Regions from separate parts of the Serratia sp. GW822-FHT06D09 genome, predicted to be linked through region 2. Evidence: predicted binding sites of a transcription regulator. Region 2 holds the regulator's gene; the other holds the start of a gene.
What was found. The regulator CRP, encoded in region 2, controls carbon source genes, mostly activating them, when cyclic AMP is high. The targets are predictions, from matches to a motif close to ATGTGANNNNNNTCACAT.

Region 1: a site for CRP is predicted at 5,279-5,296, ahead of yrbN (protein YrbN). Genes of this name have one in related genera too.

What each region holds. Positions count from the first base shown of each region.
Region 1 is NZ_JBXALO010000010.1:78,575-85,964, reverse strand. Features, by position in the region: gene rbfA (30S ribosome-binding factor RbfA) at 53-463, shown strand; gene truB (tRNA pseudouridine(55) synthase TruB) at 463-1,407, shown strand; gene rpsO (30S ribosomal protein S15) at 1,531-1,800, shown strand; gene pnp (polyribonucleotide nucleotidyltransferase) at 2,056-4,173, shown strand; gene nlpI (lipoprotein NlpI) at 4,302-5,186, shown strand; gene yrbN (protein YrbN) at 5,303-5,383, shown strand; gene AC1RKG_RS20775 (DEAD/DEAH family ATP-dependent RNA helicase) at 5,373-7,340, shown strand.
Region 2 is NZ_JBXALO010000016.1:8,365-15,754, reverse strand. Features, by position in the region: gene AC1RKG_RS23705 (YccS/YhfK family putative transporter) at 1-1,307, opposite strand, end outside; gene crp (cAMP-activated global transcriptional regulator CRP) at 1,362-1,994, opposite strand; gene AC1RKG_RS23695 (OsmC family protein) at 2,374-2,781, shown strand; gene AC1RKG_RS23690 (phosphoribulokinase) at 2,818-3,687, opposite strand; gene AC1RKG_RS23685 (YheU family protein) at 3,839-4,072, opposite strand; gene AC1RKG_RS23680 (hydrolase) at 4,069-5,049, opposite strand; gene AC1RKG_RS23675 (LysE family translocator) at 5,169-5,771, shown strand; gene AC1RKG_RS23670 (PhzF family phenazine biosynthesis protein) at 5,782-6,564, shown strand; gene tauA (taurine ABC transporter substrate-binding protein) at 6,791-7,390, shown strand, end outside.

The DNA.
Region 1 (7,390 bases), on a different contig from region 2:
TAAGTCTTTTCTGGGGGGCCTTGTGCCCCCCGATTTGTCTGGAGAATCCATAATGGCAAAAGAATTCAGCCGCGGTCAGCGCGTGGCACAAGAGATGCAAAAAGAGATTGCTATCATTCTGCAGCGTGAAGTCAAAGATCCGCGTATCGGCATGGCTACCGTTTCTGGTGTAGAAGTTTCTCGCGATTTGGCCTATGCCAAAGTTTATGTCACCTTCCTGAACGTGTTGACCGAAAACCCGGATCCGGAACTGGTGCCAAACGGTATCAAAGCGCTGCAAGACGCTTCGGGCTACATCCGCACATTGCTGGGCAAAGCCATGCGTCTGCGTGTAGTGCCTGAGCTGACCTTCGCTTACGACAACTCTCTGGTTGAAGGCATGCGCATGTCCAACCTGGTGACCAACGTAGTGAAGAACGACGCCGAACGCCGTTCCGCATCAGGCGATGACGAGGAGGCTTAATGAGTCGCCCTCGTCGCCGCGGCCGTGATATCCACGGCGTCCTGTTGCTGGACAAACCGCAGGGCCTGTCGTCTAACGACGCCCTGCAAAAAGTAAAACGCCTCTATAACGCCAACCGCGCGGGACACACCGGCGCGCTCGACCCGCTGGCGACCGGCATGCTGCCGATTTGCCTCGGTGAGGCGACCAAGTTCTCACAGTTCCTGCTCGACTCCGACAAACGCTATCGCGTTATTGCTCGACTGGGTCAGCGCACCGATACTTCGGACGCCGACGGCCAGATTGTGCAGGAACGTCCGGTGAACTTCACCCAGGCGCAGCTCGATGCGGCGCTGGACAGCTTCCGCGGCGATATCAAGCAGGTGCCTTCGATGTATTCGGCGCTGAAGTACCAGGGCAAGAAACTCTATGAGTATGCTCGTCAAGGTATCGAAGTTCCGCGCGAAGCACGCAGCATCACCGTTTACGATCTGCAGTTTATCCGCTGGGAAGGGGACGAACTGGAGCTGGAAATTCACTGTTCGAAAGGCACCTACATCCGCACCATTACCGACGACCTCGGTGAGCTGCTGGGGTGTGGAGCACACGTGATCTACCTGCGTCGTCTGCAGGTGGCGACCTATCCGATCGAAAGGATGGTCACGCTGGAACAGCTGAACGAATTGCTGGAGCAGGCACAGGCACAGGAAGTCGCGCCAGGCGAGCTGCTCGATCCTCTGCTGATGCCGATGGACAGCCCGGTGGAGAACTACCCGGAAGTGAATTTGCTGCCGGTAGTCGCGGGATACGTTAAGCAGGGGCAGCCCGTACAGGTTGCCGGTGCGCCGGCCTCGGGCATGGTACGTATCACCGAAGGTGAAGAGCGTAAATTTATCGGCGTGGGTGATATCGCCGATGACGGTCGTGTGGCGCCGCGCCGCCTGGTCGTCGAATATTTCGACTGAGGGCAGAAAACGCACTGCCTTGCGATCGCACTGCGCTAAGGGTAGAATGGCGCAGCTTATGCATTGGGTTGCTGAATTAGAGATCGGCGCCTGTATTTATTATCTATAATCTGGAGTATTACAATGTCTCTAAGTGTTGAAGCTAAAGCTAAAATCGTAGCTGATTTCGGTCGTGGTACTAACGACAGCGGTTCTTCCGAAGTTCAGGTTGCCCTGTTGACTGCGCAGATCAACCATCTGCAAGGCCACTTCTCAGAGCACAAAAAAGATCACCACAGCCGTCGTGGTCTGCTGCGTATGGTTTCTCAGCGTCGTAAGCTGCTGGACTACCTGAAGCGTAAAGATGTAGCACGTTACACCAGCCTGATCGAGCGTCTGGGTCTGCGTCGCTAATCTAGCGAGTTTCAGTGGAAAGGGGCCTATTTGGGCCCCTTTCTTCTAGGAAGCATAAGCAAATCAGGTTAATGTATTACTGATGTTTCCAAACAGGATCTTCCATTACAGAGGTTCGCGCGGCTAATGAGAGGCTTTGTCTCAGGCTTGAGATAAGGATTGTCATTAGTCGCGAGGATGTAGTGAGAAGGCAAATCGAGCCAATGGCGTGTCGAGTCGTCAATACGATTGCGCGCCTAATCTAAGGATATAATTTTGCTGACACCGATCATTCGCAAATTCCAGTATGGCCAGCATACCGTCACTATTGAGACCGGTATGATGGCTCGTCAAGCCACCGCCGCCGTGATGGTGAGCATGGATGACACCGCCGTATTCGTTACCGTAGTTGGCCAGAAAAAAGCCAAACCAGGCCAGAGCTTCTTCCCACTGACCGTTAACTATCAGGAGCGTACCTACGCTGCTGGTCGTATCCCGGGCAGCTTCTTCCGTCGTGAAGGCCGTCCGAGCGAAGGCGAAACTCTGACTTCCCGTCTGATTGACCGTCCGATCCGTCCACTGTTCCCGGACAGCTTCCTGAACGAAGTTCAGGTGATCGCGACCGTGGTTTCCGTAAACCCGCAGGTTAACCCGGACATCGTTGCGATGATCGGTGCCTCTGCAGCCCTGAGCCTGTCCGGTATTCCGTTCAATGGCCCAATCGGTGCTGCTCGCGTGGGTTACATCAACAGCCAGTACGTGCTGAACCCAACGACTGACGAGCTGAAAGAAAGCAGCCTGGACTTGGTGGTTGCCGGTACCGCAGGCGCAGTGCTGATGGTTGAATCCGAAGCTGACGTTCTGAGCGAAGATCAAATGCTGGGCGCGGTGGTCTTTGGCCACGAGCAACAGCAGATCGTTATCGAGAACATCAATTCCCTGGTTGCCGAAGCCGGCAAGCCTAAGTGGGATTGGCAGGCACCTGCAGTCAACGAAGCGCTGCACGCGCGCGTTGCAGAACTGGCAGAAGGCCGCCTGGGCGACGCTTATCACATCACCGAAAAACAAGAGCGTTACGCTCAGGTAGATGCGATCAAGAACAGCGTTGTTGAAACCCTGCTGGCGCAGGACGAAACCCTGGACGCGTCTGAAATTCAGGACATCCTGGGCAGCGTTGAGAAAAACGTCGTTCGTAGCCGCGTGCTGCGTGGCGAGCCGCGTATCGACGGCCGTGAAAAAGACATGATCCGTGGCCTGGACGTGCGCACCGGCGTACTGCCGCGTACCCACGGTTCCGCACTGTTCACCCGTGGTGAAACTCAGGCTCTGGTTACTGCAACTCTGGGTACCGCACGTGATGCGCAGAACCTGGATGAGCTGATGGGCGAGAAGACCGACAGCTTCCTGTTCCACTACAACTTCCCTCCGTACTCCGTTGGTGAGACGGGGATGGTAGGTTCGCCTAAACGTCGTGAAATTGGTCACGGTCGCCTGGCGAAACGCGGCGTATTGGCTATGATGCCTAAAGCAGAAGATTTCCCGTACACGGTGCGTGTGGTTTCCGAAATCACCGAATCTAACGGTTCTTCTTCCATGGCTTCAGTCTGTGGCGCTTCTCTGGCGCTGATGGACGCTGGTGTGCCAATCAAAGCCGCCGTTGCGGGTATCGCAATGGGCCTGGTGAAAGAACAAGACAACTTTGTGGTTCTGTCCGACATTCTGGGTGACGAAGATCACCTGGGCGACATGGACTTCAAAGTGGCGGGTAGCCGTGACGGTATTACCGCGCTGCAGATGGACATTAAAATTGAAGGCATCACCCGCGAAATCATGCAGGTTGCACTGAACCAGGCCAAGGGCGCGCGTCTGCACATCCTGGGTGTGATGGAACAGGCTATCAGCACTCCGCGTGGCGATATCTCTCAGTTTGCACCACGTATTCACACTATCCGAATCAACCCGGACAAGATCAAAGACGTGATTGGTAAAGGCGGCTCTGTCATCCGTGCGTTGACCGAAGAGACCGGCACTACCATCGAAATCGAAGATGATGGTACAGTGAAAATCGCTGCTACCGACGGTGAGAAAGCGAAATTCGCTATTCGCCGCATCGAAGAGATCACTGCCGAGATCGAAGTGGGCCGTATTTACCAGGGTAAAGTTACCCGTATCGTTGATTTCGGCGCATTCGTGGCGATCGGTGGTGGTAAAGAAGGTCTGGTGCACATCTCTCAAATCGCAGACAAGCGCGTTGAGAAAGTGACCGACTATCTGCAGATGGGTCAGGAAGTACCGGTTAAGGTACTGGAAGTTGACCGTCAGGGCCGCGTGCGTCTGAGCATCAAAGAAGCGACCGCACCAGAAGCAGGTTCACCTGCGCCTGAAGCAGAATAACTGTATAGATAGATTTACAGCTCCCGGCCATGGGGTTGGGAGCTGTTCGTATCGCGCGGGTAGGATGCTTGCGTATTAGCAAACGGATGAAAGGATGTTCATCCAATGTTTGTCTTCGGGAGTGGGAAATGAAGCCTTTCTTGCGCTGGTGTTACGTTGCGACAGCACTCATGCTGGCAGGATGCAGCAACCATGATTGGCGTAAAGACGAAGTTTTGGCGATCCCGTTGCAGCCAACTCTGCAGCAGGAAGTGATCCTGGCGCGCATGGAACAAATACTTGCCAGCCGGGCACTGACGGACGATGAGCGTGCGCAGCTTTTATATGAGCGCGGTGTGCTGTATGATAGCCTCGGGCTACGTGCACTGGCGCGCAATGATTTCTCGCAAGCGCTGGCGATACGTCCTGATATGCCAGAAGTTTTCAACTACCTGGGCATTTACTTAACGCAGGCAGGCAATTTTGATGCTGCCTATGAAGCGTTTGATTCTGTACTAGAGCTTGATCCAACTTACAATTACGCGCGTTTAAACCGGGGCATCGCACTGTATTATGGCGGCCGCTTCCCGTTGGCGCAGGATGATCTGCAGGCGTTTTATCAAGACGACCCAAACGATCCCTTCCGTTCGTTGTGGCTTTATCTGGTGGAAAGAGAAATCGATCCCAAGAAGGCTGACGTAGCGCTCCAGCAGCGTTATGACAAAGCGAACCGAGGGCAATGGGGATGGAATATTGTCGAATTCTACCTGGGCAACATCAGTGAAAAAACGCTGATGGAAAGGCTCAAGGCAGATGCAACGGATAACACTTCGCTCGCTGAGCATCTCAGTGAAACTGACTTCTATTTAGGTAAGCATTACCTAAGTCTGGGGGACAAGGACACCGCTTCGGCGCTGTTCAAACTGACGGTCGCTAACAACGTTCATAACTTCGTTGAGCACCGCTATGCATTGTTGGAATTGGCGCTGTTAGGCCAAGAACAAGACGACCTATCGGAATCGGACCAGCAATAGCTGACGAACAACTATCAGCCTGATATACATTGGTTTTTTGCCAAAGTTATCGTCTTAACGGGCGAGGGCTTTTTTGTTCGTTTTATAATCTAATTTGAGCCGGTTCACACTTTTCAATGAAAATGACTGAAAATTTTCTCGACGAGTTATGTAGACTGGCTGCCATTATTAATGAGGCACGTGTACATGACTACTGAGCTTGAAACCTCTTTTGCTGACCTGGGGCTGTCTGCTCCGATCATTTCTGCCCTGACCGATCTGGGCTATGAAAAACCTTCACCGATCCAGGCTGAGTGTATTCCTCACCTGTTGAACGGCCGTGATGTGCTGGGCATGGCACAGACCGGTAGTGGTAAAACTGCAGCATTCTCGCTGCCACTGCTGCACAACCTTGACGCTTCCCTGAAAGCACCTCAGATCCTGGTGCTGGCACCGACCCGCGAACTGGCGGTTCAGGTTGCTGAAGCGATGACTGATTTCTCCAAACACATGCATGGCGTTAACGTCGTGGCCCTGTACGGCGGCCAGCGTTATGACGTGCAGCTGCGCGCTCTGCGTCAGGGCCCGCAAATCGTAGTAGGGACTCCAGGCCGTCTGCTGGACCACCTGAAGCGTGGCACCCTGAACCTCTCTAACCTGAGCGGTCTGGTGCTTGATGAAGCCGACGAAATGCTGCGCATGGGCTTTATCGAAGACGTAGAAACCATCATGGCAGAGATTCCGGCTGAACATCAGACCGCGCTGTTCTCCGCAACCATGCCGGAAGCGATCCGCCGCATTACCCGCCGCTTTATGAAAGAGCCGCAGGAAGTGCGCATCCAATCCAGCATCACTACCCGTCCGGACATCAGCCAGAGCTACTGGACTGTGCACGGCATGCGTAAAAACGAAGCGCTGGTGCGTTTCCTGGAAGCGGAAGACTTTGATGCGGCGATTATCTTCGTTCGTACCAAAAACGCGACCCTGGAAGTGGCTGAAGCGCTGGAGCGCAGCGGTTACAGCAGCGCAGCACTGAACGGCGACATGAACCAGGCACTGCGTGAGCAGACCCTGGAGCGCCTGAAAGATGGTCGTCTGGATATCCTGATCGCAACCGACGTTGCTGCTCGTGGCCTGGACGTTGAGCGTATCAGCCTGGTGGTAAACTATGATATCCCTATGGATTCAGAGTCTTACGTTCACCGTATCGGCCGTACCGGCCGTGCTGGTCGTGCCGGCCGTGCGCTGCTGTTCGTAGAAAACCGCGAACGCCGCCTGCTGCGCAACATCGAACGCACCATGAAGCTGACCATTCCAGAAGTTGAACTGCCAAACGCAGAACTGCTGGGTGAGCGTCGTCTGGCCAAGTTCGCCGCTAAAGTACAGCAACAGCTGGAAAGCAGCGATCTGGACATGTACCGCGCACTGCTGGCCAAACTGCAGCCGGAAGAAGAGCTGGAAATGGAAACCCTGGCCGCAGCACTGCTGAAAATGGCACAGGGCGAACGTCCTCTGATCTTGCCACCGGATCCCGTGTTCAAACCACGTCAGCGTCGTGAATTCAACGACCGTGACGACCGCGGCAGCGACCGTCGTCGTGACGCACGTCCAGACAGCCGTGATGGTGGCGCAGATCGCCCACGTCGCGAGCGCCGTGACGTTGGCGAAATGCAGCTGTACCGCATTGAAGTGGGCCGTGATGACGGCGTTGAAGTTCGCCATATCGTTGGCGCGATCGCTAACGAAGGTGACATCAGCAGCCGTTACATCGGTAACATCAAGCTGTTTGCTGGTCACTCGACCATCGAACTGCCAAAAGGCATGCCGGGCGAGATCCTGTCTCACTTCACCCGTACTCGTATCCTGAACAAGCCGATGAACATGCAACTGCTGGGCGATGCACAGCCGCATGAACGTCGTGAGCGTCGCGAAGGCGGTGCTGGTGCAGGTAACGGCGAGCGTCGTGGCGGTGGTCGTCCATTCAACGGCGAACGTCGTGAAGGGGCAAACCCAGGTCGTCGTTCTTTCGGTGATCGTCGTGAAGGCGGTGCTGCTGCACCTGCCGGCAACGGTGGCGAACGTCGTGGCGGTAACTTCAACCGTGACGGCCAACGCGCCCCACGTCGTGATGACGCCGCTCCGGCTGCACCACGTCGCCGTTTCGGTGATGCATAACATCTGATTTGACCGCTTGCGGTTAATCGGACTAAGAAACCAGCCTTCGG
Region 2 (7,390 bases):
TCAGCCTCGGGCAGTTGCAGCTGCAGTAATCCGGCGGCAATCACCAACCCAACCAAGGTGCCGAGCGCACGGTGCTGGATGCGTACCCGGGTGGCGTTGTAGCCGTTTTGGCTCACCAGCATGATGGTCAGCAAGATCCAGTAAGGTTTTGGCAGATTGAAAATCATGCCCAGGCTGCTGCCCGCCGCCAGGGTGACTCCCAGCCGAGCCGCATTGCGCAGGGCGTTGGATTTGAACGACAGGTAACTGACCAGCGCGGGCCAGAATGGCAGACGGTTTTGATTGGCCATCAGATCGCGTCGGTAGAGTGGGTGCTGGGTGCGCAGCAGGCGGGCGATGCGGCTGAAGTGGTAATAACAGAATTGGCCGACCGGGTTGTCCGGGTGCTGCGCCGCCACTTTTTCCAGGGCTGCCAACTCATGGTCCATGTTGAAACGCTGAGAATGCTGATGATAGAGGATATCGTGCGCTACCGTGCGCAGCCGATTGGCAATCACCTGTGCATTGCGGCGGATAATGGCTTCGGCCTGGCTCTGCTCTACCAGTTTTTGGACCTCTTCCGGCAGGTGCAGGCTGACGGTGATGTGTTCCTGCAAATCCAGCGCGACCTGAAAGGTGCGTTGCAGGCGCTTTTGTTCGAGATTGCTGGCATGGGGCAGAAAATTAAGCTGCTGATACAGCAAGGTGATCAGATCCATGACCTTTTGCTGGCGCACCAGCAGCGGTGGTAAGGCGGTCTGCGGATCGGTGTGCTGGGTCAACAGCGAATATTTGGCTTCGAAGTAGTCCGCCAGCTCCAGATAGAGCTGATTGAGCGACTCGCGCATCGGTTGCTCTTTCCACAGCTTGAACCAGAACCAGGTAAACAGGCCGTACCAGGCGGTACCCACGATATATAACACCGGCGCGTGCCAAAGCGGCACCGTACCGGCCATGCTGAGAGAGAATATGGCGGCAACCAGCGCGGCGGGCAGCAGGCGGGCGTGCAGTGGGCTGATTTCGCCGCTGACGCCAAGCAACAGTGCCAGGCCGAGCATCAATGCGGGTAGCGGCACTTGCCACAGCAGTGCCTGTTGCAGCAGCAGGCTGCTAAGCGCAAAGAGCGAACCCCCGACGATCAGGCGTTTAAAGAAGCGTTTGTGGGGCGTGTCCAGCCCGGCGATGTTACAGCAGGCGGGAACCAGGGAAAATAGCAGGCCGTATTGCAGTTGGCCGATCAACAGCCCGAGCAGAACCGGCAGGCACAGCACCAGCGTTTGTCGCAGTGCATAGTTGACTTCCGGATGATAAATCAGTCGGCGCCACATGATAAATCGGGGCATAAAAAAACGGCGCGAATTATCGCGCCGTTTTTTCAGTGATTAACGGGTGCCGTAAACGACAATAGTTTTGCCGTGAGCGGAGATCAGGTTTTGATCTTCCAGCATTTTCAGAATACGACCCACGGTTTCACGAGAGCAACCGACGATCTGGCCAATTTCCTGACGGGTGATTTTAATCTGCATGCCATCCGGATGGGTCATGGCATCAGGCTGTTTCGCCAGGTTCAGCAGGGTTTGCGCGATGCGGCCCGTAACGTCCAGGAAGGCGAGGTTACCCACTTTCTCAGAGGTTATCTGCAGGCGGTTTGCCATCTGGGCAGACAGGCGCATCAGGATGTCCGGGTTTACCTGGATCAGCTGGCGGAATTTCTTGTAGGAAATTTCAGCCACTTCACAGGCGGTCTTCGCCCTAACCCAGGCGCTACGCTCCTGACCTTCTTCAAACAATCCAAGCTCGCCGATGAAATCCCCCTGGTTAAGGTAGGACAGGATCATCTCTTTACCTTCTTCATCCTTAATCAGCACCGCGACGGAGCCTTTGACGATGTAGTAAAGCGTTTCGGCTTTTTCACCTTGGTGAATCAGCGTACTTTTGGATGGATATTTGTGGATATGGCAATGAGACAGGAACCATTCGAGAGTAGGGTCTGTTTGCGGTTTGCCGAGAACCATTCGCTGTTATCCTCTGTTGTTATCGCTGCCTTGTGTCACAGGGGTCAGAGTTCCCTGTAAAACGTGCTGTCGCCGTTGTTTTAATGGTGGCTATCAGCAGGTTTTGAGGCGTGTCATAAATATACGCTGTCGCTCTAGCATATTAACTTGCCGGGAGAGCTGCAAGCTACATTCTGTTAACATACCGGTAAAGGAGCCTTTCCCTGGGAGTTTCCCTGAAATCAGTGTCCCGGAAAGATTTATTGCGGCTCTGTTTGTAGCACAGAGTGAGGCGGGTGTCTCGTGTTGTCTCGCTTCAGCATGATTAGCATCAGGTTCCGTTGCCAGTTTCTATGCGAAAGCGTACTCTGATTTTAAGAAATTAACCGGAGTGACCAGCATGCAGGCAAGAGTTAAGTGGGTGGAAGGGTTGACGTTTCTGGGTGAATCCGCGTCTGGCCATCAGGTATTGATGGACGGCAACGCCGGCGATAAAGCACCCAGTCCGATGGAAATGGTGCTGATGTCAGTAGGGGGCTGCAGTGCTATCGACGTGGTGTCGATCCTGCAAAAAGGACGCAACGACGTGCGTGATTGCGAGGTGAAACTGACCTCTGAACGCCGCGAAGAAGCGCCACGGTTGTTTACCCACATCAACCTGCATTTTATCGTGACCGGCAAAGATTTGAGCGACAAGATCGTGGAACGTGCGGTCAACCTGTCAGCCGAGAAGTACTGTTCGGTTTCACTGATGCTGAGCAAAGCCGCCAGCGTGACCCACAGTTTTGAAATCCGCGACCTGGCGTAACGGATAAAGGGGCGCGGTTGTACCGCGCCCCGTAGATTACTCGATTTTTTTTCCTTCCAGCAGTCGCTGCACCAGCGGCGCCATGATCAGTTCCATCGCCAGCCCCATTTTGCCACCCGGCACCACCAGCGTATTGATATGCGAGATAAAAGATCCCTGCAGCATTGCCAGCAGATAAGGGAAGTCGATCTGGTCCAGCCCGCGGAAGTGGATCACCACAAAGCTCTCGTCCAGCGAAGGGATAGCCTTGGCGGCGAACGGGTTGGAGGTGTCTACCGTCGGCACCCGTTGGAAGTTGATATGGGTACGTGAAAACTGCGGCGTGATGTAGTTGATGTAGTCTTCCATTGAACGAACCACCGAATCCATTACCGCTTCGCGGGAGTGGCCGCGTTCACCGGTATCGCGGATCAACTTCTGGATCCATTCCAGGTTCACGATGGGTACTACGCCGACCAGCAGATCGACGTGTTTGGCCACGTCGATGTGTTCGGTCACGACGCCACCGTGGAGCCCTTCGTAGAACAACACATCGGTCGGTGCCGGCAAGGCTTCCCATGGGGTGAAAGTGCCGGGAACCTGATTATAGGGTACCGCTTCATCGTAGGTATGAAGATACTTGCGTGAGCGACCGGTGCCGTTTTTGCCGTAGTCGAGAAAGCTTTGTTGCAGCAGGCCGAAGTCATTGGCTTCGGGGCCGAAATAGCTGATATGGCGGCCGAGATCGCGCGCTTTGCGGATCGCCGCGTCCATTTCCGGCCGGGTGTAGCGGTGGAAACTGTCGCCTTCCAGCTCGGCGGCGCGGATGTTCAACTGCTGAAAGATTTTACGGAACGCCACGCTGGTGGTGGTGGTGCCGGCCCCGCTGGAGCCGGTCACTGCGATAACGGGATGTTTGGCGGACATGGTGGTAGGTCACTCCGTGTTAAATGCGCAGGCGTCAGATATGATTATTGGTCTGTTTGACGCCCTTTCGCCAAGGGCAAAATTCCGCGCGTTGGTTTGCAATAATCCATTGTTACCTGATTTTTTCCGTCAGTCATAGAACCGATCGCCACTAAATTTCTTCCTGCCCGGCGCGGAACTGGCCGCGCGGCATAATGTTGACGGTCTCATGCAGTTCTGACCAAACCAGCAGCACCTCGCCGTTTTTCAACTGGCGGCGCACGTCTTCCACTTTCTGTTCCAGCGAGCGTTCGTGCTCGCCGTAGTCGGTGCCTTCGCGTAACACAAAGGACTCGATCAGGCTGTTTAGGGTCTCAGTTTCCAGTTCTTTCCAGGGGATAATCACGTGGTTGTGTCCAGATAAGGGGAAAGCCAGGATGGAATACGGTATTCCAGCCACATTTGGGGGTGTTTCAAGGTGCCGCCGACAAAACCGACGTGGCCGCCAAACTCGGTCAACTGATACTCAATGTTGTGCGGCAGCGAGGTGACCTCGGGGATCACTTCGTCGGTCATAAAGGGATCGTCTTTGGCATGGATGATCAATAACGGCGTCTGGATCGCCGGCAACAGCGGCAGGGCGCTGCAACGGCGATAATAATCACTGGCGTCGCTGAAGCCGTGAATGCGCGAGGTAATGGCGTCATCAAAGTCGCGGATCCGGCGCAACGCTTTGAGCTGCGGCAGCTTGAGTGGCAACGTGTCAGGGTAGTGCAGCAGCTTGCGGGTGGCATTTTGTTTGAGTTGCCCAAGCAGATAGCGCTGATAAACGCGCGAAAAGCCTTGTTCCATACGCCACGAACAGGGCTCCAGCATCAGCGGTGCCGAAACCACGACAGCCGCCTGCAGCAGACTGTCCGCCCCCTGCTGTGCCAGGTAGCAGGCCAGCATGTTGCCGCCGAGCGAGACCCCGACCGCGGCGGTGGGGGCTTCACCGTAGGTTGCGCGCAGCCACTGCAGAAAGAAACGCGCATCTTCCGTTTCTCCGGAGTGATAGATGCGCTGCTTGCGGTTCGGCACGCCGCTGCAGCCGCGAAAATGCATCACCACGCCAAGCCAGCCTTTTTCACGCCAGGCGTTGAGTTGACCGTGAGCGTAGGGGCTGTAGAAATTGCCTTCCAGTCCGTGGAACAGCACCACGCGCGGCTTGCCGGCAGCCTGAGCCGGATCTTCGCTCCAGGCGAGATCGACAAAGTCGCCGTCGGGCAATTCCAGCCGTTGCCAATGTGGTTTTAGCTGCACGCGGCGGCGCACCAGCCTTGGCAGCAGCGTCTGCAGATGCGGATTACTGGCCCCGGTCAAAGGGCGAAAGGATTCATGCATAACCTGAGTAAAAATCTTATTGGCGGCTATTGTGGGATTAATAGTGCGCTGTTAGCTTCACTATCCTGAACTGACAATAATACTGCAAAAAATCACCCTGGGTGAGGAGCACCCACCTCATGGAACCGAGTTTATTTCTTTCGATGTTAGGCTTCCTGTGGGTCGCCGCAATCACGCCAGGCCCTAATAATATGTTGCTGACCACCTCCGGCGCCAATTTTGGTTTTATGCGCTCGCTGCTGTTGATGATAGGCATCATGCTGGGGATGCAAAGTATATTGCTGCTGGTGGCGTTCGGGGTCGGCAGCCTGATCCTGGTTTATCCTGCGCTGCACCTGGTGCTGAAAATCCTCGGCAGCCTGTACCTGTTGTGGCTGGCGTGGAAAGTGGCCACTGCCGCCTATGAAAAGCTGGAGACCGACGTGGCGCCGCCCAAACCGATACGCTTGTATCAGGGCTGGCTGTTGCAGTTCCTTAATCCCAAGGCCTGGCTGATGGCGCTGGGGGCGGTGGCCAGTTTTAGCCTGGCAGGCGACAGGTACAACACGTCGATTGTGGCGATCTCGCTGGGCATTTTGGTGGTGAATATCGTTGCCGGGGTGATTTGGCTCGGCTTCGGCACGGTGATTGGCCGCTTGTTACGCAGCAAAAAGGCCTGGATCATCTTTAATCTGTCTATGGGGCTGCTGACGGCGGCCTGTGTGTTACTCATCTGGCATTAAGGAGTTGCGGATGGCAGAAAATTACTTCCACGTAGTGGCCTTCACCGGCGAAGGGCTTCGCGGCAATCCGGCCGGCGTATGCCTGCTGAAACAGGCGTTGTCGACCGCCGAGATGCAAGCGATCGCCAATGAGCTGAGCCTGCCTGAAACCAGCTTCGTCTGGGACGATGGCGATATGTCGGCCATTCGCTGGTTTACTCCCCATCGTGAGGTGGATCTGTGCGGCCACGGCACGCTGGCGGCGGCGCACGTGATGTTCAGCGCGGTCAATCCGGCGTTGCAGGATATCCGTTTCCGTTCGGCAAGCGGTGATTTGTACGTTAAGCGCGACGCCGAAGATGGCGAACGCTTGATCCTGGATTTTCCGTCCCGACCGCCGCAAAAAATCGCGACGCCTGCCGGGCTGAGTGCGCTGTTGGGTGTTGAACCGCAGGAAGTGTGGCAAGCCAATGCGCTGCTGGTGGTGCTGGAAAACGAAACGCAGGTGCGAGCGTTGCAGCCGGATATCCCGGCGTTGATTGCTTTGGCCGGGCGCGCGGTGATCGCCAGCGCACCGGGCGAAACGGTGGATTTCGTTTCGCGCTATTTCACGCTGGACGGCGGTGAGGATCCGGTTACCGGCTCTGCACACTGCACGTTGATGCCTTACTGGAGCGCCCGTCTCGGCCGCCATCAATTACACGCGCGGCAGATTTCGGCGCGCGGCGGTGAGCTGTTCTGCGAACTGAAAGGCGACCGTACCCTGATAGGCGGCTATGCGCAGATTTTTTTGCGTGGCGAACTGAGCCTGTAAGCAGATGGGGTTCGTTTCAACCAGCCACCGCCCGTGACTTTTTATCTTAATGTGAGAACACTGACGCGGGCCCCTAAAAGATTCCCTGGAGGGATTCCGCCACATCGGGATGATTTGATTAAATATTCCCATAAGTAATAACGCAGAGTTTTTTATTCTTTTATAGCTCGCCAACGCTCGGATAAAACTGTCAGCAACTGAACAGACTTTTATCAACGGAGCGATCATGGCGAGCAAACTCTTTGCATTACGCAGCGCGGCGCTGCTGGCGTTGTCACTCGGCACAGCCAGCGCCTATGCGGTGGACGTGACCGTGGCCTACCAGACATCGGCGGAACCCGCCAAGGTGGCGCAGGCGGAAAACAGCTTCGCCAAACAGTCCGGCGCTACCGTTGACTGGCGCAAATTCGACAGTGGCTCCAGCGTGCTGCGCGCATTGGCTTCCGGGGATGTCCAGATTGGCAACATCGGTTCCAGCCCATTGGCGGTGGCCGCCAGCCAAAAACTGCCTATCGAAGTGTTTTTGATCGCCTCCCAGCTCGGCAGTTCCGAAGCGCTGGTGGTGAAAAAAGAGATTAAAAGCCCGCAGGATCTGATCGGTAAGCGCATCGCCGTACCCTTTATCTCAACCACGCACTACAGCCTGTTGGCTTCTCTGAAGCACTGGGGTATCAAGCCAGAGCAGGTCAAAATCCTCAATCTGCAACCGCCGGCCATCGCCGCGGCCTGGCAGCGCGGTGATATCGATGGCGCCTATGTTTGGGCTCCGGTGGTCAATGAGTTGGCCAAACAGGGCAAGGTGCTGACGGATTCCGCCCAGGTCGGA